3 regions of the Brevundimonas sp. KH_058 genome follow, and region 2 is predicted to be linked to each of the others. Evidence: predicted binding sites of a transcription regulator. Region 2 holds the regulator's gene; each other region holds the start of a gene.
What was found. The regulator LexA, encoded in region 2, represses DNA repair genes until DNA is damaged. The targets are predictions, from matches to a motif close to ATGTTCNCNANNTGTTCT.

Region 1 (8,026 bases), 1.4 Mb from region 2:
TCCGAACCGCGTGACGGCGGCAACGCCACCTCCGTCGCCCGCGCGCGCCTGTCGGACGACGGATCGCGGGTGGAAAACGTCCAGGTCATTTTCCGCGCCCTGCCCATCTATGACGGCGACAAGCATTTCGGCTCGTCCCTGGCCTTCGCATCCGACGGCAAGCTGTTCATCACCCTGGGCGAACGCTCCGACAAACCGATGCGGCCCCAGGCCCAGGATCTGGGCTCGCACATGGGCAAGACCATCCGCATCAACGCCGACGGCACGGTCCCGCAGGACAATCCCTTCGTCGGCCGCGCCGGCGCCCTGCCCGAGATCTGGAGCCTGGGCCACCGCAACGTCCAGGGCGTCGCCGTCCAGCCCGGCACGGGCGCGGTCTGGACCATCGAACACGGCACGCGCGGCGGCGACGAGGTCAATATCGACAAGCCGGGCCTGAACTACGGCTGGCCCGACGCGGCTTACGGCGTCGAATACGCCGGCGGTCAGATCAACACCGGCGCGACCCAGGCGCCGGGCACTGAACAGCCCGTCTATTACTGGGATCCGGTGATCGCGCCGGGCGGCGCGACCTTCTATCAGGGCGCCATGTTCCCCGGCTGGGACGGAAACCTGCTGGTCGCGGGCCTGAAGGAGAAGCACATCGCCCGTCTGGTGATCCAGAACGACCGCGTGATCGGCGAGGAACGACTGCTGACCGACCTGGGCGAACGCATCCGCGACGTGGCGGTCGGCGCCGACGGCGCGGTCTGGGCCATCACCGACGAGGAGAACGGCAAGCTGGTCAGGCTGGCGACGACGCAGTAACCTGCGGACGCCGGGGGGCTAATGAGGGAGCGCATCGACGCTCCAGGGAGCACCGAGCCATGCGTATCCTCATTCTCTCCGCCGTGATCAGCCTGCCTTTGCTGGCGGCCTGCAGCACGATGGGCGGCGTCAGCAGCTATCAGAAGGACATGGACGCGCTGGAGGCTGAATGCACCCGCAGCCAGGGCATCCTGACGCCGACCGGCCTGCAGACTGGCCGGCCCCAGACGGAATACGCCTGCAAGATAACCGGCGGCGCGACCCGTATTCCGCCGCGCTGAATGAACATGAGCGGGCCGAGCGTCGCGCCGGTCCGCTCGCTAGCGGCGTCGACACTCATCTTAACCGGAAAAACACCGGCCCCATGGCGCGGCATCACGCGGCTTATTACTTGACGTTGACGTAAACGTAGGGTTCTTGGCGGGCACGCTTAGATCCGTCCTTCCCCTAAAATCGCGAGCCGCCGTGCGGCGAGCGTAGGGGACCAAACTGGAGACGCACTCCCATGGCTGACGCCTACATCTACGACGCCGTCCGCACGCCGCGCGGCAAGGGCAAGAAGGACGGCTCGCTGCACGAGATCACCGGCCTCAGCCTGGCGACCCAGGTTCTGGAGGCTCTGCGCGACCGCAATGATCTGGACACGTCCAAGGTCGACGACGTCATCTTGGGCTGCGTCACCCCTGTGGGCGAACTCGGCGCCGACATCGCCCGTACGGCGGTGCTTTCGGCCGGCTGGTCGCAATATACGGCGGGCGTTCAGGTCAACCGCTTCTGCGCCTCGGGCCTGGAAGCCGTGAACATGGCCACAGCCAAGGTGAAGTCCGGCGAGGCCGATTTCGCCGTCGGCGGCGGCGTCGAGGTCATGAGCCGGGTGCCCATGGGTTCGGACATGGGCGCCTGGCCCACCGACCCGTCGTCGGCCTTCCCGACCTATTTCGTGCCCCAGGGCGTGTCGGCGGACATGATCGCCACCAAATACGGCTTCAGCCGCGACGACGTGGACGCCTATTCGGTCGAAAGCCACAAGCGCGCCGCCAAGGCCTGGGCCGAGGGCCGGTTCAAGACCTCGGTCATCGGCGTCAAGGACCAGCTGGGTCTGACCATCCTGGACCATGACGAGACCATTCGTCCGAATACGGACATGCAGGCCCTGGGCGGCCTGAACCCCTCCTTCGCCATGATGGGCGAACTGGCCTTCGACAGCGTGATCAACCAACGCTATCCCGAGGTCGAGCGCGTCAATCACGTCCACACTCCCGGCAACTCGTCCGGCATCGTCGACGGTTCGGCCGGCGTGCTGATCGGCTCGCTGGAAGCCGGCCAGGCTCTGGGCCTGAAGCCGCGCGCCAAGATCCTGGGCGGCGCCTCGATCGGCTCGGAGCCGTCGATCATGCTGACCGGCCCGGAATATGTGACCCGCAAACTGCTGGGCAAGCTGGGCATGACGCCCGACGACATCGACGTGTGGGAGCTGAACGAGGCCTTCGCCGCCGTCGTCCTGCGCTACATGCAGGCCCTGAGCATCGACCACGCCAAGATGAATGTGAACGGCGGCGGCATCTCGATGGGCCACCCCCTGGGCGCCACCGGCGCCATGATCACCGGCATCGCCCTGGACGAACTGGAACGCTCGAACAAGTCGACCGCCCTGATCACCCTGTGCATCGGCGGCGGCATGGGCACCGCCACCGTCATCGAACGCGTCTGAGGATCACACCCATGGAAAACTTCAAGATCGACGTCGACGCCGACGGCATCGCCCTGATCACCTTCGACGTGCCGGGCCGTTCGATGAACACCCTGACCTCTTCGGTGATGAGGGAAATCCCCGAGCTGGTCGAACGCATCAAGACCGACGACGCCATCAAGGGCGCGGTCATCACCTCGGGCAAGGCGTCGGGCTTCTGCGCCGGCGCGGACCTGGGCGATATGGCCGGTGGCGTGCTGTCGGGCGGCGGTGACTTGCAAAAGGCGTTCGACGCCGGCTGGAAGCTGAACGGCGCCTTCCGTGCATTGGAAACCTCGGGCAAGCCGATCGCGGCCGCGATCAACGGCCTGGCCCTGGGCGGCGGGCTGGAGTTCACCCTGGCGACCCACTACCGCGTGGTCGAGAACGACAACAAGATCCAGCTGGGTCTGCCCGAGATCAAGGTCGGCCTCTTCCCCGGCGGCGGCGGCACCCAGCGCCTGACGCGCCTGGTCGGCGTTCAGAACGCCATGATGGCCATGAGCGAAGGCAAGTCCTTCCGCCCCAACGACGCCAAGGGCGCCGGCATCGTTCATGAAGTGGTCGAGAAGGGCCAATCGGTCGAGGCCGCCAAGACCTGGATCAAGAATGGCGGCAAGGCCGTCCAGCCGTGGGACGAAAAGTCCTTCAAACTGCCCGGCGGCGGCCCCTATCACCCGGCCGGCATCCAGAACTTCATGGTCGGCAACGCCATGCTGCGCAAACAGTCCTACGGCAACTATCCGGCCGTGGTGAACCTGATGAAGGCCGTCTACGAAGGCGCCCAGGTGCCGATGGACGCGGCCCTGCGCATCGAGACCCGCTACTTCATCAAGACCCTGATGACGCCGCAGGCCCAGGCCATGATCCGTTCGCTGTTCCTGTCCAAGCAGGAACTGGACAAGGGCGCCGTGCGTCCCGCCGGCATTCCGAAGTCGGACCCCAAGAAGGTCACCGTCATCGGCGCCGGCATGATGGGCGCGGGCATCGCCTATGTTCAGGCGCTCGCCGGCATCGAGACCATTCTGATCGACCAGACCCAGGAAGCCGCCGACAAGGGCAAGGCCCATGTCGAGGAACTGCTGAAGAAGCGCCTGTCGCGCGGCCAGCTGACGCAGGAGAAGTATGACGCCCTGCTGGGTTCGGTCACCGCGACGACCGACTATGAGCTGATCAAGGGTTCGGACCTGGTCGTCGAGGCCGTGTTCGAAAGCCGCGAGATCAAGGCCGACGTCACCAAGCGCGCCGAGGCCCAACTGGCCGAGGGCGCCGTGTTCGGCTCCAACACCTCGACCCTGCCCATCACCGGCCTGGCTGAGGCCTCGGTCCGCCCCGAGGACTTCATCGGCATCCACTTCTTCTCGCCCGTCGACAAGATGATGCTGGTCGAGATCATCCTGGGCGAAAAGACGGGTCAGGCCGCCATCGCCAAGGCGCTGGATTACGTCCTGAAGATCAAGAAGACCCCGATCGTCGTCAACGACAGCCGCGGTTTCTACACCTCGCGCTGCTTCTCCACCTTCCTGATGGAGGGCATGGCGATGCTGGAGGAGGGCTACGGCCCGGCCCTGATCGACAATGTCGGTCGCATGACCGGCATGCCTCGCGGCCCGCTGGAGATGCACGACGACGTCGCCCTGGACCTGTCCTACAAGATCGCCAAACAGACGGCGCTGGATCTGGGCGACAAATACGTCCCATCGGAAGGCGCCGACATCGTCGCCCGGATGGTCGAGGGCGGACGGTTCGGCCGCAAGAACGGCAAGGGCTTCTACGACTACGACCAGAAGCCCAAGACGATCTGGAAGGGCCTGTCGGACCTCGCCCCCGTCACCAAGGGGATCGACCAGCCGGAAGAGCCGACCGCCTTCGCCCAGATCGACGAGCTGAAGACGCGCCTGCTGTATCGCCAGGCGGTCGAAGTGGCCCGCTGCTGGGAAGAAGGCGTCATCGACGACCCCCGCGAGGCCGACCTGGGGGCCATCCTGGGCTGGGGCTTCGCGCCCTGGACCGGCGGCCCGATCAGCATGATCGACGGCATCGGCCTGGCCAGTTTCGTCGAGACCGCGGACCGCCTTGCTGCGACCTACGGCGACCGCTTCAAGGTCCCGCAGTTGCTGCGCGACATGGCCGCGAAGAACGAGACCTTCTACGGCAAGTTCGCCCCGGAGAAGGCCGCCGCCTGATCGGCTGCGGACATTATCGGACTACGGAACGGGCGGCCTTCGGGTCGCCCGTTTTCGTTAGCGCCACATCTCTTCCGCTCATCCCGGCGAAAGCCGGGACCCAGTGTTTTGGGCGATCTGGCTTGTCCTCTGACCCGCACAATCGATCCAACGCACTGCCGAGCGACAGAACTGGGTCCCGGCTTTCGCCGGGATGAGCGGAGAGGTGAGTATCGGGCCTCAAGCAGCGCGAACGCGCGATAGGCCACAAAGAAAGACCCGCCCGACACGAGGTCGAGCGGGTCGCTCCGCCGCCCTTCGCGGGGTCGGTGGCGGGTCGCTAGGGGCGACGGAGTGGGGGTGAAAAGGCCGGGCCGCAGCCGAAGCGAACCGGAAAGGTCCGCCCCGGCCGCCCAGCCTCTTGTCTTGGCGTCAGCCTTCGAGATCCTGGCCTTCGTCCGGCTCGGGCGTGCCCAGCAGTTCGTCGGCGATCTTGTTGGTCGAGGCCCGCACCGCCTTCTCGATCGAGACGGCGATGTCCGGGTTTTGCTTCAGGAACTCGCGCACATTCTCGCGGCCCTGGCCGATCCGGGTCGAGTCATAGCTGAACCAGCTGCCCGACTTCTCGATCACCCCGGCCTTGACGCCCAGGTCGATGACCTCGCCCAGTTTGGAGATGCCCTCGCCGTACATGATGTCGAAGATGACCTCGCGGAACGGCGGGGCGACCTTGTTCTTGACCACCTTGACCCGGGTGGTGTTGCCGACCACCTCGTCGCGGTTCTTGATCGCGCCGGTGCGGCGAATGTCCAGACGCACCGAGGCGTAGAACTTCAGCGCATTGCCGCCCGTCGTCGTCTCGGGCGAGCCATACATGACGCCGATCTTGTGACGGATCTGGTTGATGAACAGGACGATGCAGTTCGACTTGGAAATCGACGCCGTCAGCTTGCGCAGCGCCTGGCTCATCAGACGCGCCTGAAGGCCCGGCAGGCTGTCGCCCATCTCGCCCTCGATCTCGGCGCGTGGCGTCAGCGCAGCAACCGAGTCGATGACCACGATGTCCACCGCGCCCGAACGCACCAGGGTGTCGACGATCTCCAGCGCCTGTTCGCCGGTGTCGGGCTGCGACACCAGCAGGTCGTCCAGATTGACGCCCAGCTTCTGAGCATAGCCGGGATCCAGCGCGTGTTCGGCATCGACAAAGGCGGCGACGCCGCCGGCCTTTTGGACCTCGGCGACCGTATGCAGGGCCAGGGTCGTCTTGCCCGAGGACTCAGGCCCGAACACCTCGATCACCCGACCGCGCGGCAAACCGCCGATGCCGAGCGCCATGTCCAGACCCAGCGATCCGGTGGAGACCGAGGGGATCACATCCGCGACCCCGCCCTTGCCCAGTTTCATCACCGAACCCTTGCCGAAGGCGCGATCGATCTGCGCGATCGCCGCCTCCAGGGCGCGTTGCTTGTCGCCGTCGTCCTTGCCCACCAACTTGAGTGCTGCCTGTGAAGCCATTGCCTTCGTCTCCCTTGCCATGATTCCCGTCATTAAGCTTGGGAGAGACCCGCCTGGACCCGCCCCCGTTTCGTGAGGACGACTATGTGCATGGTTTGTTCTGGTTCACAAGATGTTCTCATTGATCAAAACGAGAACATCGAAAAAGAACGACCGTTTCTGACGTAGGCCGGTCCGGTCAGGCGATGGCTCCAGCAGCCAATTCCACGCCGCATCCGGCGATCAGACAGACGGCCACGAGCACGCTTAGCACCCTCATCCCACCTGCCGACGTCGGCGCCAGCGGCCGGGCCGTCATGACCATAAGCAAGGCGATCAGGCCCAGGGCGCCAGGCAGGTCCATGCCCACGCCCAGGAAGACGCCGTGCGCCTGAACCAGCAGCCAGCCGCCGACGACGACGGTCGCGACGACGGCGGGCGCCAGGGCGGTCCAGCGCACCAGCCGTGCGCCGATCAGCGCGGCCGAGGCTGCGGCCAGAGCGGCGGCGAGGCCGGTCCAGATGAACAGGAAGGCCGCCTCGGGCGCAAAGGCCTGAACCACAGCCCCCACGATCAGCACCAGGACGATAAGGCCCAGCCAGCCTCCCCAAGGCGTCTCGTCGGCGCCCGCAGGCCACAGCGTCATCAGGACGGCCACGACCGCCGCGCCGATCACCACAGGGTTCAGACCACCGACCGCCAGGGCCAGAACGGCGCACATGGCGATGACGATCGCCACGACGCGCCGCCCGACCGCCGCCCGCCCCGCCGTCAGGATCAGACTCGCCGCCAGGATGGTCAGCCCGACCCCGACCTCCATCCACGGCAGGCGGCGCAGCAGAGTGTAGTAGGTCTCGGCCGACTCTATTCGGCTCCCGACCGGGCCGGCCAGAACCCGCGCGGTCTGGGCCACGACCAGTCCGGTCGCGACCAGCCAGAGCCCCCCACCCGCCCCCTTGACCACCGACAGGCCGGTCAGACCCGTGGCGTGACGCGCGCCCCAGGCCGCGAACCCCGTCAGCAGGGCGGCGAGCCCCAGCAGCGCCCAGCCAGCCTGAGGTGGATGACGCAGAACAAACAGGCCAAAGATGTCGGCGTATACGGTGTTTTGGGTCGCCTCGGGCAGGACCGACGCACGCACGAACCCGTCCGCCGCCTCCAGCGCCTGCGAGCCGATATGCTGCAAGGCGCCCTGATCCAGGGCGTCCGGCGTCGAGCTGGGCGAATGATATTGGGCCGGGCGGCCGATGAAGGCGAAGTTCAATCCGGGCAGACCGCGATCGGCGGCGATGGTGAAGTCGGTCCCGTTGGGCATCAGCCGATAGACGAAGATGGCCAGCGCATTGCTGGACACCCCGCCGGTCGCATCGCCGGCATGGCGGGCGAACCGGGCGATGGTCTGGGCGTTGCCGGGGCCGGTCTCGAACATCGTGGCCTGGCCGCCGCCGCCCCGCGCCTCCAGATTGATCACGAACCCGACCCGGTCGCGCAGCGGATGCTCGCTGAAGAAGGCGCGGGCGCCGTCCAGATTCAGCTCCTCCGCATCGGTCAGCAGGACGATCAGGGTCCGGTCCGCCGGTCCCCGCGCCTTGACGGCCTGGACCGCCTCCAGGATCGCCGCCACGCCCGAAGCGTCATCGGCGGCGCCAGGCGAGCCGGGCACGCTGTCGTAATGGGCCATCACCATAACGGCGGGCAGGACGGGATCGCGGCCCGGCAGCACGCCGACCAGATTGACGGCTGACAGGCCCGCCGCGCTTTTTCCCTCCGCTTCGATGCGTGCGACGGCGGCCGGCGACAGAGCACCGACCTGACGCGTCGGATTCAGGCC
Region 2 (8,026 bases):
CAGCTGGGCTTCCTGAACTGGGCCTGGAACGCGGGCATCCGCCCCGGCAAGGAACTGATCGTCAAGCAGATCCGCCAGATCCCGGCCTTCTTCAACTCGGTCACCGGCCAGTTCGACCAGCAGGCCTATGAGGCCGCCCTGGCTCAGCAGAACCTGACCCCGGCCATGCTGGAACAGGATCTGCGCGACCAATACGTCACCGAACACTTCGGCGCCGCCGTCTTCGCCGGCGCCCGCGTGCCGCGCATCTATGGCGCGCTACTGGCCGGTTCGGCCTTCGAAAGCCGCGACGGTCGCTGGTTCGAGGTGACCTCTGCGATGGCCGGCCAGATTCCTGCCCCGACCGACGCTCAGCTGAACGCCTTCATTCAGGAAAACGCCGAGCGCCTGCGCGCGCCCGAATTCCGCATGGTCTCCGTCGTCCTGTTCACGCCCGAAGCCTCGGCCGCGACGCCGATCACGGACGAGCGCATCCGCGAGCGTTTCGAGTTCAAGAAGGACACCCTTGGCAAGCCCGAGACCCGCACCTTCGTCACCCTGACGGCGCCGAATCGCGAAGCGGCCCAGAAGATCGCCGCCGCCCTGCGCGCCGGCCAGTCGCCTGCCGACGCCGGCCGCGCCAACAACGTCACGCCCGCTACCTTCGACGCCACGCCCCGCTCGGCCATCGGCGACGCCGCGACTGCTGGCGCTGTCTTCGGCCTACAAGCCAACCAGGTCTCCGATCCGGTCCAGGCCGGCGTCGGCTTCGCCGTGGCCAAGGTCACCGCCATTCAGCCCGCCGCACCTGCGACTCTGGAAAGCGCCCGCGAAGAACTGATCCAGGAGCTGCGTGCCGAAGACGTGAAGACCCAGACCTACGCCAAGGTCGAGAAGTACGAAGCCGCCCGCACGGCCGGCAAGAACCTGGCCGACGCCGCACGCGAAGCCGGCGGCCGCGTGGTCGATCTGCCGCCCTTCACCCGCGACGGCAAGCTGCCGAACGGCCAGGCGCTGAACGCCCCGCCGCAGATCTTCGAGACGGCCTGGGGCCTGACCAAGGGCGGCGAAAGCGACGTGATCGACGCAGGCCAGGGCCAGTATTTCGCCGTGCGCGTCAACGACATCCGTCCTGCGGCCCTGCCGACCCTTGCCGAGGTTCGCGAGCCGCTGGCGGCTCAATGGATCCAGCGCGAGACGATGCGTCGCCTGTCCACCAAGGCTGAGGAACTGACCACCCGCGTTCGCAACGGCGAAGACATCGCCGCCGTGGCCCGGTCGGTCAACGCGCCCCTGACGGTCCGCACCGGCGTCGTGCGCAACCAGGCCACGCAGGACACGCTGGGTCAGGGCGTGTTGCAGGGCCTGTTCGGCCAATCCAAGGGCCAAGCCTTCTCGCAACCGGCGTCGCAGACCGCCTATGTCGTCGGCCGCGTCGATAACGTCCACGCCGCCAATCCGGCCGTCGCCGGCCCGCTGGCCGAACAAGTCCGACCGCGTCTGACCCAGGAACTGGTTCAGGCAATGGTCGAAACCTCGATCGCGGCCGGCGCCCAGCGCTCCAAGGCCAAGAACGACCCGGTTCAGGCCCGCTCGGCTCTGGGCCTGTCGTCCGACGCGACGCCCGCCGCCCCGGCGCAATGACCGAGGCTGCATCGGGGGAAGCCGACTTCGACGCCTTCGCCGCCGGCCTTTCGGCCGGTCGGCCGCAGGTGGTGGTGCGCCGGATCATCGACGACCTGGAAACACCCGTCTCGGCCTATCTGAAGCTTGGTCGCGACCGGCCCTACGCCTGCCTGCTGGAATCGGTCGAAGGCGGCGCGGTCAAGGGTCGCTATTCGATCCTGACGCTGGATCCGGATGTCGTCTGGCGCTGTCGTTCGAACGCGGCGGAACTGTCTCGTGGGCCGGACATCGCCGAGGGGCGGTTCACGCCCGAGGCCCTGCCGACGCTGCAATCGCTGCGCGCCCTGATCGCGGCGTCGAAGTTCGACCTGCCTGACGGCCTACCGCCCATGGCCGCGGGCCTGTTCGGCGTCTTCGGCTACGACATGGTTCGCCTGCTGGAGCCGCTGGGCGCGCCAAATCCCGATCCGCTGAATCTGCCGGACGCGGTTCTGACCCGACCGTCGCTGGTCGCCATCTTCGATTCCGTCCGCCACGAGATCGTTCTGGTCTCCGCCGCCTATCCCGACGCTGGCATCGCCCCCCGCGAGGCCTTCGACGCCGCCGTAGCGCGACTGGACGCCTTCGAGACCGCGCTGCGCGAGCCCCTGCCCATCCGCGCCGCGCCGCAGGAAACGCCGGCGCCGACCTTCAGCTCAGCCGTGGACGAAGCCGCGTTCGGCGAATTGGTCGCCAAGGCCAAGGACTACATCGGCGCAGGCGACATCTTCCAGGTCGTGCTCAGCCACCGGTTTTCGGCGCCCTGGACCGAGGATCCGTTCGCCTTCTATCGGTCCCTGCGTCGCCAGAACCCGTCGCCCTATCTGTTCTATCTGAACTTCGAGGGCTTCCAGCTGGCCGGCTCCAGCCCCGAGATTCTGGTCCGTCTGAAGGATGGCGAGGTCACCATTCGGCCTCTGGCCGGAACCCGCATGCGGGGCGCGACTCCGGAAGCCGACAAGGCGCTGGAAGTCGAACTGCTGGCCGATCCCAAGGAGCGGGCCGAGCATCTGATGCTGCTGGACCTGGGCCGCAACGATGTCGGTCGGGTCGCCGCACCCGGCACGGTCGAGGTGACCGAGAGCTTCGTCGTCGAACGCTACAGCCAGGTCATGCACATCGTCTCCAACGTGCGCGGCAAGGCCGATCCGAAGCTGGACGCCGTCGACACTCTGCTGGCGGCCCTTCCTGCCGGCACCCTGTCGGGCGCGCCCAAGGTGCGGGCGATGGGGGTCATCGACGAGCTGGAGAGCGAAAAACGCGGCGTCGGCTACGGCGGCGGCGTCGGCTACATCTCGGCCGGCGGCGAGGCGGACATCTGCATCACCCTGCGCACCGCCCTGTTCGCCGACGACCGGATTTTCGTCCAGGCCGGCGCGGGCGTGGTCGCAGACAGCGATCCTGCGGCCGAATACGCCGAAACCCAGCACAAGGCGCGCGCTCCGATGCGGGCGGCCGATGACGCCTGGCGCTTCCGCACCGGCAATCGTTAGCGCGTAACGGTCATCGTCGGATCGTCAAAGTGAACGCCAGGGCCGACGATGACGACGCCCGCCATCAGCACGGCCGCCGTCGCGGCGAATGCAGCGGCGCCGAGGGCGGCGACAGGGTTGGGCTTCGTCTCGACCACGACCAGCTTCGCCTTGGCGGCGGCGATCTTGGCGGCGATATCTTTTTCAGCGGCGAGTTTCACAGCCGCATTTATCTCCGGGTCGGGTTAAAATGCGCTTTACCGCCGCGCCCGCTTGGCGCGGACGCCCGTCGGGCCTAGAAGCCAAGCCATGATCCTCGTCGTCGATAACTACGACAGCTTCACCTACAACCTCGTCCACTACCTCGCGGAGTTGGGCGCGCCGACGCATGTGGTGCGCAACGACGACCTGACGGTGGACGAGGCGTGGGCGCTGAACCCCGCCGCCGTGCTGCTGTCGCCAGGCCCCTGTGCGCCGGACCAGGCCGGGATCTGCCTGCCGCTGATTACGACCGCGCCGGCCTCGATGCCGATCCTGGGCGTCTGCCTGGGCCACCAGGCTATCGGTCAAGCCTTTGGCGGCGACGTGATCCGCGCCAAGACCCTGATGCACGGCAAGACGTCGCCGATCCTGCATGAAGGCAAAAGCGTCTTCGCCGGCCTGCCGTCGCCCTTCACCGCCACCCGCTACCATTCGCTGGCCGTGAAGCGCGAGAGCCTGCCCGACTGTCTGGAGGTCACGTCCTTGACCGCCGACGGCGAGATCATGGGCCTGCAGCACCGCACCCGCCCGATCCACGGCGTGCAGTTCCACCCGGAATCCATCGCCACCGAACACGGTCACGACATGCTGGCCAACTTCCTCCAGATCGCCGGCGTGAAGCGCCTCGCGGCAGCCTGATCGTGGGCGATGGGTTCAAGCCGATCCTCGCCCGACTGGTCGAGGGCCATCCGCTGACGTCGCAACAGGCGCACGACTTCTTCGCCGCCTGCCTGCGCGGCGAGCCGACCCCGTCGCAAGTCGCCGTCGCCGTCACCGCCATGCGGATGCGCGGCGAGACGGTGGAAGAGATCACCGCCTTCGCCGGCGCCATGCGCGAGGCGGCGCTGACGCTGGATCATCCCTACGAGGTGATCGACACCTGCGGCACCGGCGGCGACGGGCAGCGCACCTATAACATCTCCACGGCCGCCGCCCTCGTTCTGGCCGGAGCGGGCCTGAAGGTCGCCAAGCACGGCAACCGAGCTATGTCATCTAAATCAGGGTCTTCCGACGTTCTGTCGATCCTGGGTGTGAACCTGATGGCGGATCAGGCTCAGCAGAGGAAGGCGCTGGACGAGGCCGGCATCTGCTTCCTGTTCGCCCCCGCCTATCACGGGGCCATGCGCCATGTCGGGCCCGTCCGGGCCGAGATCGGTTTCCGCACCGTTTTCAATCTTTTGGGGCCGCTTTCAAACCCGGCGTCTGCGAAGCGCCAGGTCATGGGCGTCTATGATCCCCGCCTGCTGGAGCCCCTGGCCGAGGTGCTGGGCCGCCTTGGCGCGACGCGAGCCTGGACCGTTCACGGCCAGGGCCTGGACGAACTGGCGACCTCTGGATCGACCGAAGTCGCGGAATGGAAGGACGGCGCGGTTCGCCGTTTCCAGGTCACGCCCGAGGACGCCGGCCTGCCACGCGCCTCCATCGAAGACATCCGTGGCGGCGACGCCGAGGAGAACGCCGTCGCCCTGCGCGCGCTGCTGGCTGGCGCGGCCGGTCCGTACCGCGACATCGTGCTGCTGAACGCCGCCGCCGCCCTCGTGGTATCGGACCGGGCGGCCGACCTTGCCGAAGGTGCTTTCCTCGCCGCCGACGCCATAGACGATGGCCGGGCCGCCGAGGCTCTGGAGCGTCTGGCCCGCATCACCTCCATGCCGCTGGAAAGCGAAGGCCCCGCATGACCGACGTTCTGGACCGCATCGCCACCTACAAGCGTGAAGACGTCGCCACCCGCAAGGCTACCACGTCGCAGGACGCGATCGAGACGCTGGCGCGAGCCGTTTCGGCTCCGCGCGGCTTTCGGGCGGCCCTGGAGCGCGTGGAAGAAGAAACCGGCCGCCCCGCCCTGATCGCCGAGATCAAGAAGGCCAGCCCATCCAAAGGGCTGATCCGTCCCGACTTCGACCCGCCGGCCTTGGCCCGTGCCTACGAAGCCGGCGGCGCGGCCTGTCTGTCGGTCCTGACCGACGGCCCCAGCTTCCAGGGCGACGACGCCTATCTGGGTCAGGCCCGCGACGCGGTCGCCCTGCCCTGCCTGCGCAAGGATTTTCTGGTCGATCCTTGGCAGGTGGCCGAGAGCCGCGCCCTGGGCGCCGACTGCATCCTGATCATCCTGGCCATGGTCGATAATCGGCTGGCTGCCGAACTGCTTTCCGAGGCCGAGCGCTTCGGCATGGACGCCCTGATCGAAACGCACGACGAGGAAGAAATGGCCCGCGCCTGTGCGCTGGGCGGCGATCTGGTCGGGGTCAATAATCGGTCGCTGCGCACCTTCGAGGTCGATCTGGAGGTGACTGAGCGTCTCTCGATGCTCAGCCCTGTCCGCGCCCTGTTGGTCGCCGAAAGCGGCATCTTCACGCCTGAGGATGTCGAGCGCGTCTCGGCCGCCCACGCCCAGGCAATTCTGGTCGGCGAGAGCCTGATGCGTCAGGCGGATGTCGAGGCGGCGACGCGGCAACTGCTGGCGGCCTGATCGCCTTCCTCGCGTCGTGCGGCGTCCCAAGGGCGCTGTTAAGTTGACATTAGGAAGGAACACTTACAGAACATCGACAAATGTTCACGGCCCGTTCCGATTCGTCGGCGGGCGGATGAGGGCCTGGCGATGCTCACGCGCAAGCAGCACGAACTGCTGATGTTCATTCACGAACGGATTCAGGAGACAGGCGTCTCCCCCTCCTTCGACGAGATGAAGGAGGCGCTGGACCTGGCGTCCAAGTCGGGCATTCACCGGCTGATAACGGCGCTGGAGGAGCGCGGCTTCATCCGCCGCCTCGCCCACCGCGCCCGCGCCCTGGAAGTCACCAAACTGCCCGAACAGGCCACGGCTGGCGCGCCGCGCGGCCGGGCCGGGTTCAAGCCTGACGTGATCGAAGGCGGCGGCGGACGCGCCCTGGCGCCGCTTGCGGCCAATGACACCCGAGAGTTGCCGTTGATGGGCAAGATCGCCGCCGGCACGCCGATCGACGCCATAGAGCACGAGACGGCGCGCTATCCCGTTCCCGAATCCATGCTGGGCTCGGGCGAACACTATCTGCTTGAGATCGAAGGCGATTCGATGATCGAGGCGGGCATTCTGAACGGCGACATGGTGGTCATCAAATCGACCGACAACGCCTCCTCGGGCGAGATCGTCGTGGCGCTGGTCGAAGGCGAACACGCGACGCTGAAGCGGCTTCGCAAGAAGGGCGCATCCATCGCGCTGGAGCCCGCCAACCGCAACTACGAAACCAAGATCTATGGGTCGGATCAGGTCGCCGTTCAGGGCAAGCTGGTCGGCCTCATGCGCCGCTATCATTGACGTCCGGGTTCGGTTGGCGTGTCCAGGGGCGGTCGCCCCGCACGTCGGCCGTCCAAACGGCGCGCCATCGAACTGGTTCGACCGCACTGTCACGCCATAACTCCACCGCGCCGCCTCGGGCGAAATCGACGCCGTCGAGTAGCAGGCGATCCTTGCAGACGCTCGGGATCGACGTGACGACCGCACGCACGCTAACGACTGGCGCCGCGCGGCATAACGTCTCCATCTGATCTAGACTCGGCGCTCTGCGACCCCACCAGATCGCAACGGGTCCAGCCTGTTTATCCTCAGGCCGACAAGAGAAGCGATCGCACGCCCAGCCCGCCTCAGATCGATCCGTCATGGTCAGGCCGCGCCGCCGCGACCACAGATCGACAGCGAACTCTCGGACGCCGGGCCTGACGATAACCGCCTGCTTCTCGCGGTGAAATGCGGCGTTTGTCCCCCCATCTCCGATCCACAGATCCGGCGTCGGCGCACGCGGCCACACCAGCACAGCCGCCGCCAGCGGCAGGCCCAGCCACCTCAGTCGTCCCTGCCACAGACAGACGAACAGCACCCCCAGGAAGGCGATCGGCAGGACATAATCGGGCGCACTGGCCACCGTCCGCACCGCCCCAGGCAGCCCCGCCGTCCAGGTTCCGATGGCCAGCATCAGACCGACGCCCCATCCCGCGACCGCCAGGAAAGGCCCACCCAGTCCCAGCGGCTCCAGGGCCGCGCCAATGGCCAGGGCCGGCATCAGGATGAAGTCCGCGACCGGAGAGGTGCCCAGGTTCGCCAACAGCCCATACATGGCCGTGCGATTGAAATGCTGCATGGCGAAAGGCCCGGTCGCCAGCCCCGCCACGACGCTGGCCGCGACGGCCGCCGTCAGCCAGCCACCGAACCGCTGGACCGCCAGGATCGGCCAAGGGACGGAGATTTCGCGCGTCCGCTTGGGCCAGGCCTCGACCAAGGCGACCAAGGCGGCGGTCGCGGCGAACGACATCTGGAAGCCTGGCGTGACGATGGCTTCCGGCTGGATCGCCAGAACGATGAAGGCCGCGACCGCCAACCCATGCATCGTCACCGCCTGCCGATCCAGCAGGATGGCCAAGAAGGCGATGGAGGCGGTGATGGCCGCTCGCTCGGCCGGCGGCGGCGCGCCCGACACCACCAGATAGACCCCGACCGCCGTCAAACCGGCCACCGCCGCGACCTTCTTGCCCGGAACCCGCAGCGCCAGCCAAGGCCAAGCCGCCACGCCCAACCTCACGGCGAAGAAGACGAAGCCGCCGACGATGGCCATGTGCAGCCCGGAGACCGACAGGATGTGCGCCAGGCCGGAATCCCGCATCACATCCATGTCTTC
Region 3 (8,026 bases), 400 kb from region 2:
TCGGCTGACTGTTCAGCAACGCACAGGCGAACACCGCCGGATGATGGCATTTGATCCAGGACGAGATGTAGACCAGCTTGGCGAACGACACGGCATGGCTCTCGGGAAAGCCATAGGAGCCGAAGCCCTTGATCTGTTCGAAACAATTGCGCGCGAACGTCGGATCGTAACCACGCTCGATCATGCGGCCGACCATCCGTTCCTCATATTTCCAAAGCGTCCCATCGCCTCGGAACGTCCCCATCGCCTTGCGCAGGCCGTTGGCCTCACCGGATGTGAACTCGGCCGCGACCATGGCCACCTTCATCGCGTGTTCCTGAAACAGGGGGACACCGAGCGTCTTCCAAAGCACAGCCTTCAACTCGTTGGGATCGTGCGGGGGCTTGGGTCCGGCGTAGTCGGGCTCCTCCAGGCCCTGGCGTCTCCGAAGGTAGGGATGGACCATGTTGCCTTGAATCGGTCCAGGCCGGACGATCGCGACTTGGATTGCAAGATCATAGAATACGGCAGGCTTCAGCCTCGGCAGCATGTTGATCTGCGCTCGGCTCTCCACCTGAAAGACGCCGATAGAGCGACCCTCTTGGAGCATTTGGTAAACCTCCGGATCTTCCTCTTCGAAGCAGTCCAGTTCCAAGCGTCGGGCGTCCTGCTCGTGGATGAGATCGAACGCCTTTCGGATGCAGGTCAGCATTCCTAGCGCCAACACATCGACCTTCATCAACCGCAGCGCGTCGATGTCGTCCTTGTCCCATTCGATGAAGGTTCGGTCCGGCATGGCCGCATTGCCGATGGGAACCAGTTCGTCCAGCCGATCCTGGGTCAGGACAAACCCGCCGACGTGCTGGGACAGATGCCGTGGAAACTCCAGCAGCCGCCGGGTCATAGCGACGGCGCGGGCTACGGTCAGATTGCCGACCTCAAGCCCAGCCTGCTCAAGATGCCGGTCGGGAATGTCCGATCCAAAACTGCCCCACTGGCTTCCCGCTAGACGCGCTGTGACATCTTCGGTCAGCCCCATGACCTTTCCGACCTCTCGGATGGCGCTGCGTGGGCGGTAGCGGATTACGGTCGCGGCGATGCCGGCCCGGTGGCGACCGTATCTTTCATAGATGTGCTGAATGACCTCCTCGCGCCGCTCGTGCTCGAAATCGACGTCTATGTCTGGCGGTTCGTTCCGATCCGTCGACAGGAAGCGTTCGAACAGCACATCGTGCACACCGGGATCGACCGAGGTGATCCCCAAAACATAACAGACGGCCGAGTTCGCCGCTGAGCCGCGACCTTGGCAGAGGATGCGCTTCTTGTTCGCATAGCGGACGATATCGTGGATGGTCAGAAAATAGTGGGCCAGTTTGCTGGTGGCGATGAAGGTCAATTCCTTGTCGAGGATATCCCGCACCTTCGTCGGTACGCCTTGCGGATATTTCGGCGCCTCATAGGTCGCCACCAGCTCGACCAGACGATCCTGCGCCGTCATGCCGGGAGGCACCGGCTCCTCGGGATAGTTGTACTTCAAATCTCCCAGATCGAACGCCACCCGCGCCAGCACGTCCTGCGTCTCCGCCACAGCCTGCGGCGCATCCACGAACAGACGGCTCATCTCAGCGGGCGGCTTCAGATAGCGTTCTGCGTTCTGGTCCAGGCGACGGCCCGCGCCCTCCAACGTCACCCCCTCGCGGATACAGGTGACGACGTCCTGCAGGTCGCGCTGTTCGGCGTCGTGATAGAGAACGTCGTTGACCGCCAGCAGCGGCGCGCCCGTCGTCGCGCTCAACGTCTTCAGCCGCGCCAGACGGCGGCGGTCGTCCCCCATCCGGCACATGGCGGCGCCCAGCCAGACGGCGCCCGGTGCTGCGTCATTCACCTGACGCAGCAAGACCTCCAGCCCCTCCAGCCGACGGGGCGGCATGACGATCAGCAGCAGGCCTTCGGGCGCGCGCAGCAGGTCACGTAGGCCGATCTCGCACTGGCCCTTCTTCGCCCGGCTGTTGCCCAGAGTCAGCAGGCGGCACAGGCGGCCCCAGCCCTGCCGATCCTCGGGGTAGGCCAGGATGTCCGGCGTCCCGTCGTTGAACCGCAGTCGCGCACCCAGGATCAGCTTGAAGGTTTTGGCCCGCGCCTTGATCTCCTCAGGGTCGATGTCGACGGGAAACGAATCCTCCACCAGCACCGTCTCGCCAGGACTGCCGCCTTGGCGCACCCGATCCGGCGGCGACCATCCCTCCTCACGCAGGGTCTTCAACGCGCTCCACGCCCGCACCACCCCGGCCAGGGTGTTGCGGTCGGCCAGACCCATGCCGGTATGCCCGCGCAGGATGGCGCTCAACACCAGATGCTTCGGATGCGACGCCCCCTCCAGGAAGGAAAAATTGCTGCGCGTCGCCAGCTCGGCATAGTCGCTCACGCGAAGACCCCGTGCACGAACCAGCGCGGCGCCGGCTCCTCACCGTAAAAGCCCGAGCGAAACAGCCAGAAGCGACGTCCCTCCAAATCCTCGACGCGATAGTAGTCTCGCGTAGGCTCCAGCGGACGTTTCAAGCTGCGCCACCATTCGGGCGCGATGCGTTCCGGGCCTTCGACACGGACCAGGCGGTGATCCACCCGCCGCCAGATGAAACGGTTGGGCGGATGATCAGGAACCTCCGCCGTGGCCAGGACCGGTTGGGGCGGATCAAACATCTGCAGCGGCCGCAATGGCGGGTCGGCAGGATCGGGATCGAGCCATTCACCGTCTTCACCGGGCGCAAGGGCGGCGGGCGTCAGGTGGACCGCGCGCTCAGGCCAGTGCGACGCCACCGGCTCGAACCGGCTGACCGCCTCTGGCCCCAGTCGCGCGGTCAGGCGATCCACCAGCCGACCCAGGTCCTCGGCGCCCGGAGGGGTGCGGTCGAAGCCGCACTGGCGCGAGGCCAGCCGATCCGCCACCGGCACGGACAGCCGCACCTGATCGAAGCCGAAACCGGGATCCAGCGGTCGCGCCAGCGCCGCCAACCGTTCGCGAAACAGGCGCGCCACCCCCACGGCGTCCCGACTGGGCCGGCCTGTGCGGACGGTGATGTGGCGCACCTCTCCGTCCAGACGAAAGAAGCTGGCCTGAAAAGCGCGCCCACCTTGACTACGCAGGTCCAGCCGGTCCATGGCCTCGGCCAGCAGGTCGCCGATCACCGCCTCGACGTCGGCCGTCTCGGTGATCGGCTCTACCAAGATGCGGTCCACGGCGATCATCGACACAGGCCGTTCGGGCCGGATCCTTGCATCCTCGCGCCCCAGCACCCGGTTCAGCCTCGTCGCCGCCGCCGCGCCGAAACGGGCGGCGATCGGGGCCGTCGGGCGGTCGGCCAAATGCGCCAGGGTCTTCAGCCCCGCGCGCGACAGGGCCTGCGTCTCCTTGTCCGACAGCTCCAGCGCCGCGACCGGCAGGCGGCGCAGCGCCTGGCTCTGCCCCTCACCCTCGTAAAGTCCACCGCGCCCGAACCGCGCCAGGGCGCGCGCCGCCTCAGGCGTGCCGGCCAGGGCCAGACGAACCGCCAGCCCGACGCCTCGCGCCCTGGCCGCGACCGCCTCCATCATTCCCGCCTCGCCACCGAACAGATGCGCGCAGCCTGTCACGTCCAGCGCCAAACCGTCCGGCCCGTCGGTCGCCGCCATCGGCGTGAACCGACCGAAATCCAGCAGCACCCGCTTCAACAGGGCCGCATCCGCCTCGGGCCGGTGGGTGACCACCCGAATGTCCGGCGCCCGCGCCCGCGCATCAGCCAGGGTCATGCCGGGCGACAGGCCGAGCGCCAGCGCCTGCCCATTTGCGGCCGTCAGACGCAGCGCCCCCTTCACCTTCTCGACCAGGACGGTGGCAGGCTCAGCCGAAGCGTCGGAGCGCCCCTCCTCGCGCCGCAACCGATCCGTCGGCAGCAGGGGAAACCAGACCGCCAGGTAGCGCCGGTCGTTGCAACTGTTGATGTTCGGCATTCTGCCCGCCTTGCTCGAAGACTCCGCGCTCACGATCCCACTCCAGGGTCCAGGCCATCGGCTGCGCGCCCAGTCGATGCCGCAACAGTTCGACCCCATAGGTCGGATGACCCGGCGCCTCGGCCTCCAGCGCCCGTGACAACGCACCCCTGACCCTCCACCGGGTCTCGGCCGCGCTTGGCTGGGGCTGGGCCGCCAACCGGATCAAGATCGCTGTCGCCCGCCCCTGCCCCGCCGCCATCGACAGCCGCCGCGTCGCCGTCAGGCTCAACATCTTGCTCTCGCCCCAGGTCGTCAGCAGCACCGCGCCCACGGCGCCGCAGGCCAGAGCCTCCTCGCCCGCCGTCAGCAGGTTCTTCATCTCCTTGACCCGAACCAGCACCACCCGGCCGGGGTCCAGCCCCAGTTCGCGCAGACCCGGCCCGTGGATCTGTCCCGTCTCCAGCCCCGCCATGGCCTGAATGCCCCACACCACAGGCCGGTCGCCCGCCGCGCGCTGAACCAGACCCAGGGCGAACCCCAGCGCCGCCGTCGCGTCGGGCGTGGTGGAGGCGTAGATTTCGTGCAGGGCATGGGTGGCCAGCCCCCCGATATGCCGATCCGCCGCTTCATGCCCCAGGTCGAAGCGTGCATCATCAACCGGATGACCATCGGCCTCCATGGCTTTCAGACGCTCGCGCAGGGCTTCAATATCGCGGTCGGGCCGCACCACAGTTCTCCTTTTGTTCTCTTATATGCCTCCTCCATGGGACAAGGAGTCAAGCAGAGTCCCAGCTTGACCATGGGAATTTATTCCGCACCGTCCGTTCGGACGACATACCGGGAATACTTGACTTTGGCGCAGGGGCTTCTATATGCCCCCCAGCCTCGGGACAGGTCTGCGATCCGCGCCGCCCGCTCGCCCAAAGAGGGGCGGTTCCGTTGCTGTTACGCACGCAGACGCTTTCTCTCCCAAGGATTCATGACCGAATTTTCCCAACTGGGCCTTTCGCCCACGACCCTTCAGGCCGTTGCTGACACCGGCTACACGACCGCTACTCCGATCCAGGAACAGGCGATCCCGGTCGCCCTCGCCGGCCGTGACGTGCTGGGCATCGCCCAGACCGGCACCGGCAAGACCGCCGCCTTCACCCTGCCCCTGGTCGACCGCCTGTCCACCGGTCGCGCCCGCGCCCGGATGCCGCGCGCCATCGTCCTGGCGCCGACCCGCGAACTGGCCGACCAGGTCGCCGAAAGCTTCGCCAAATACGCCAAGGGCACCAAACTGACCTGGGTGCTGCTGATCGGCGGCGTCTCCATGGGCGACCAGGTCGCGGCCCTGAACAAGGGCGTCGATGTCCTGATCGCCACGCCGGGTCGCCTGCTGGACTTGTTCGAACGCGGCAAGATGATGCTGAACGGCGTCGAGATCATGGTCGTGGACGAGGCCGACCGCATGCTCGACATGGGCTTCATCCCCGACATCGAGAAGATCTTCAAACTGACGCCGCCGCGTCGCCAGACCCTGTTCTTCTCGGCCACCATGCCGCCGGAGATCACCCGCCTGACGACCGCCTTCCTCAAGGATCCGACCCGGATCGAGGCCTCGCGTCCGGCGATGACCGCCGACACCATCACCCAGTATGTCGTCCGCATCCCCTCCTCGGACCCCAAGGCCAAGCGCACCGCTCTGCGCGCCCTGGTCGGTCGTGAGGACGTGCGCAATGGCATCGTCTTCTGCAATCGCAAGTCCGAAGTCGACATCGTGGCCAAGTCGCTGAAGCAACACGGCTTCGACGCCGCGCCGATCCACGGCGACCTGGACCAGTCGCAACGCACCAAGACCCTGGCGGACTTCCGCTCGGGCGCGCTGAAGATCCTGGTGGCCTCCGACGTCGCCGCACGCGGCCTGGACATCCCGGACGTCAGCCACGTCTTCAACTACGACGTCTCGCACCACGCCGACGACTACGTCCACCGCATCGGCCGCACCGGCCGCGCGGGCAAGCTGGGCCAGGCCTTCATGATCGTGACCCCGGCCGACGACAAGTCGCTGGATAAGGTGCTGAAGCTGATCAAGATGGACCCGCAGGAGCTGGTTCTGGACGGCATCGACTTCGCCGCCATCAAGGACGGCCCCGCCCGCGACGACAAACGCTCCGGCGGACGCGAACGCTCGGGCGACCGCAGCCGCAGTCGGTCGCGCAGCAGCGCCCCCGCCGCCGAGCCGACCGAGACCGTCGCAGTCGAGCCTGCACCCCAGGCTCAGGTTCAGGTTCAGGAAACAGAAGCCCCCCGCAGCCGCAGCCGTCGCAAGGCCCGCCCTGAAGCCGCCGTCGAAGTCGCTGCTGCGCCCGCTCCGGTCGTGGTCGAAGCCGTGGAGACGGTCGAAGCGGTCGAGACGCCCCGCGCGCCGCGCCCCGACCGTGCGGATCGCCCCGACCGCGCAGAGCGCCCCGATCGCGCCGACCGTGAACCTCACCTGCTGCAATCCGACCGTCGCGGCGATCGCAAGGCCGCCAAGGACGAACCCCAGCGTCAGGGCGTGCGTGGCTTTGGCGACGACATCCCGGCCTTCCTGCGCCGTCCGGTCGTCGTCCGCGCCTGAATTCGTACCTAACGGCGCGGTGAAATCCCGCGCCGTTTACCCTGCATTACGGAACACTCCTTAGTGTCCGCCCCGATACGGCTCCAGAACAGGGGTCAAGGGGAAGAAGAATGTCGAAAAAGGTCGAGACGGCGCTTAGGGCTCCACAAGCCTATGCCTTGGCGCGCAACGTCATCGCCGAAATGGAAAAGGCGGGCGTCTGGCCGACGCCGCTGAACTTCGAGCTCTGGCTGCACTATCTCAGCGATCCTGACGGCGCCCTGGCCCAGGAAATCCGACGCCTCCTCTCCCAGTCCACGGTCATCACCGACAAGACGTCAGAGATGCTGGCCGCCGAATTCCTGCCGCGCGGGCGTCTGCCGGATCAGATCCGCGACGTCGGCGCCGTGCTCGACCGCGAACTGGCCAGCGTCGCCAGCGCCATAGCCATGGCCCACAAGACCCAGGCCGACTATGGCGAGACCCTCGCCGACGCCTCCCATTCCATGGAAACCGTCGAGGACCCATCTTCGCTGAAGGATCTGGTCGGCGGCCTGTCGACCGCGACAAACCGCGTGCGCCGCGAGACCGCGATCCTGGAAAAACGCCTGGAAAAATCCAACAAGGAAGTCATCCGCCTGCGCGAGAACCTGGAACAGGTGCGCCGCGACGCCATGACGGACGCCCTGACCAACCTGGCCAACCGCAAGGCCTTCGACGAACGGCTTGAGGCCGCCTGCGCCGAAGACGACGGATCGCCGCTCAGCCTGGCCATCCTCGACATCGACCACTTCAAGCGGTTCAACGACACCTGGGGACACCAGACCGGTGATCAGGTGCTGCGCTATGTCTCCACCGTCCTGTCCAACATCTGCGGCAAGACGCGTTTCGCCGCCCGGTTCGGCGGCGAGGAGTTCGCCATCATCTTCCCCGGCGAAGGGGCCGGCGTTGTCATGGCGGCCCTGGAAAGCATTCGCACCGACGTGGCTTCGCGCGCCCTGCGCCGCCGCTCGACCAATGACGACCTGGGCTCGGTGACCATCTCCGCCGGCTTCGCCCAGCGGCAGAAGGGTGAAACCGCCGCCAGCCTGCTGGAACGCGCCGACGCCGCGCTCTACGAATCCAAGCGCGCGGGTCGAAACTGCGTCACCGCCGCGACCGCGCTGGAAAAAGCGGCGTAAGCGGCCTGACAAGGCCAAGCTTTCTGCCATAGTCGCCCGATGCGCAGCTTCGCCTTCAACGTCGCCTACTGGATCCTGTCGATCGGCTATGGGCTGACGGCCGCCTTTGCGGCGCTCGCGCCCGGCCGTGGTCCCGCCAGCTGGGTCATCCGCCGCTATGTGAAGCGCATGGTCCAGGCGATGGCGATCTTCGCCGGCATCCGGCTGAACGTGCTCGGCAAGGATCGGCTGCCCGAGGGCGCCTTCATCATCGCCTCGAAGCATCAGAGCTGGGGCGACGGCTTCGCCACCTACGACCAGTTCGACGACATCG

Region 1: the regulator LexA is predicted to act here: its motif matches at 6,318-6,335, upstream of recA (recombinase RecA).
Region 3: the regulator LexA is predicted to act here: its motif matches at 4,678-4,695, upstream of AC3ISA_RS13530 (ImuA family protein).

Annotation. Positions count from the first base shown of each region.
Region 1 covers NZ_CM174469.1:1,157,658-1,165,683, forward strand. Annotated here, with positions in the region: gene AC3ISA_RS05550 (PQQ-dependent sugar dehydrogenase) at 1-807, shown strand, start outside; gene AC3ISA_RS05555 (hypothetical protein) at 867-1,088, shown strand; gene AC3ISA_RS05560 (acetyl-CoA C-acetyltransferase) at 1,313-2,518, shown strand; gene AC3ISA_RS05565 (3-hydroxyacyl-CoA dehydrogenase NAD-binding domain-containing protein) at 2,530-4,722, shown strand; gene recA (recombinase RecA) at 5,134-6,216, opposite strand; gene AC3ISA_RS05575 (M20/M25/M40 family metallo-hydrolase) at 6,395-8,026, opposite strand, start outside.
Region 2 covers NZ_CM174469.1:3,128,249-3,136,274, forward strand. Annotated here, with positions in the region: gene AC3ISA_RS15455 (peptidylprolyl isomerase) at 1-1,623, shown strand, start outside; gene trpE (anthranilate synthase component I) at 1,620-3,137, shown strand; gene AC3ISA_RS15465 (peptidoglycan-binding protein) at 3,134-3,337, opposite strand; gene AC3ISA_RS15470 (anthranilate synthase component II) at 3,426-4,016, shown strand; gene trpD (anthranilate phosphoribosyltransferase) at 4,019-5,056, shown strand; gene trpC (indole-3-glycerol phosphate synthase TrpC) at 5,053-5,847, shown strand; gene lexA (transcriptional repressor LexA) at 5,977-6,672, shown strand; gene AC3ISA_RS15490 (ComEC/Rec2 family competence protein) at 6,653-8,026, opposite strand, start outside.
Region 3 covers NZ_CM174469.1:2,733,219-2,741,244, reverse strand. Annotated here, with positions in the region: gene AC3ISA_RS13540 (error-prone DNA polymerase) at 1-2,404, opposite strand, end outside; gene AC3ISA_RS13535 (Y-family DNA polymerase) at 2,401-3,966, opposite strand; gene AC3ISA_RS13530 (ImuA family protein) at 3,857-4,675, opposite strand; gene AC3ISA_RS13525 (DEAD/DEAH box helicase) at 4,928-6,553, shown strand; gene AC3ISA_RS13520 (GGDEF domain-containing protein) at 6,664-7,713, shown strand; gene AC3ISA_RS13515 (lysophospholipid acyltransferase family protein) at 7,753-8,026, shown strand, end outside.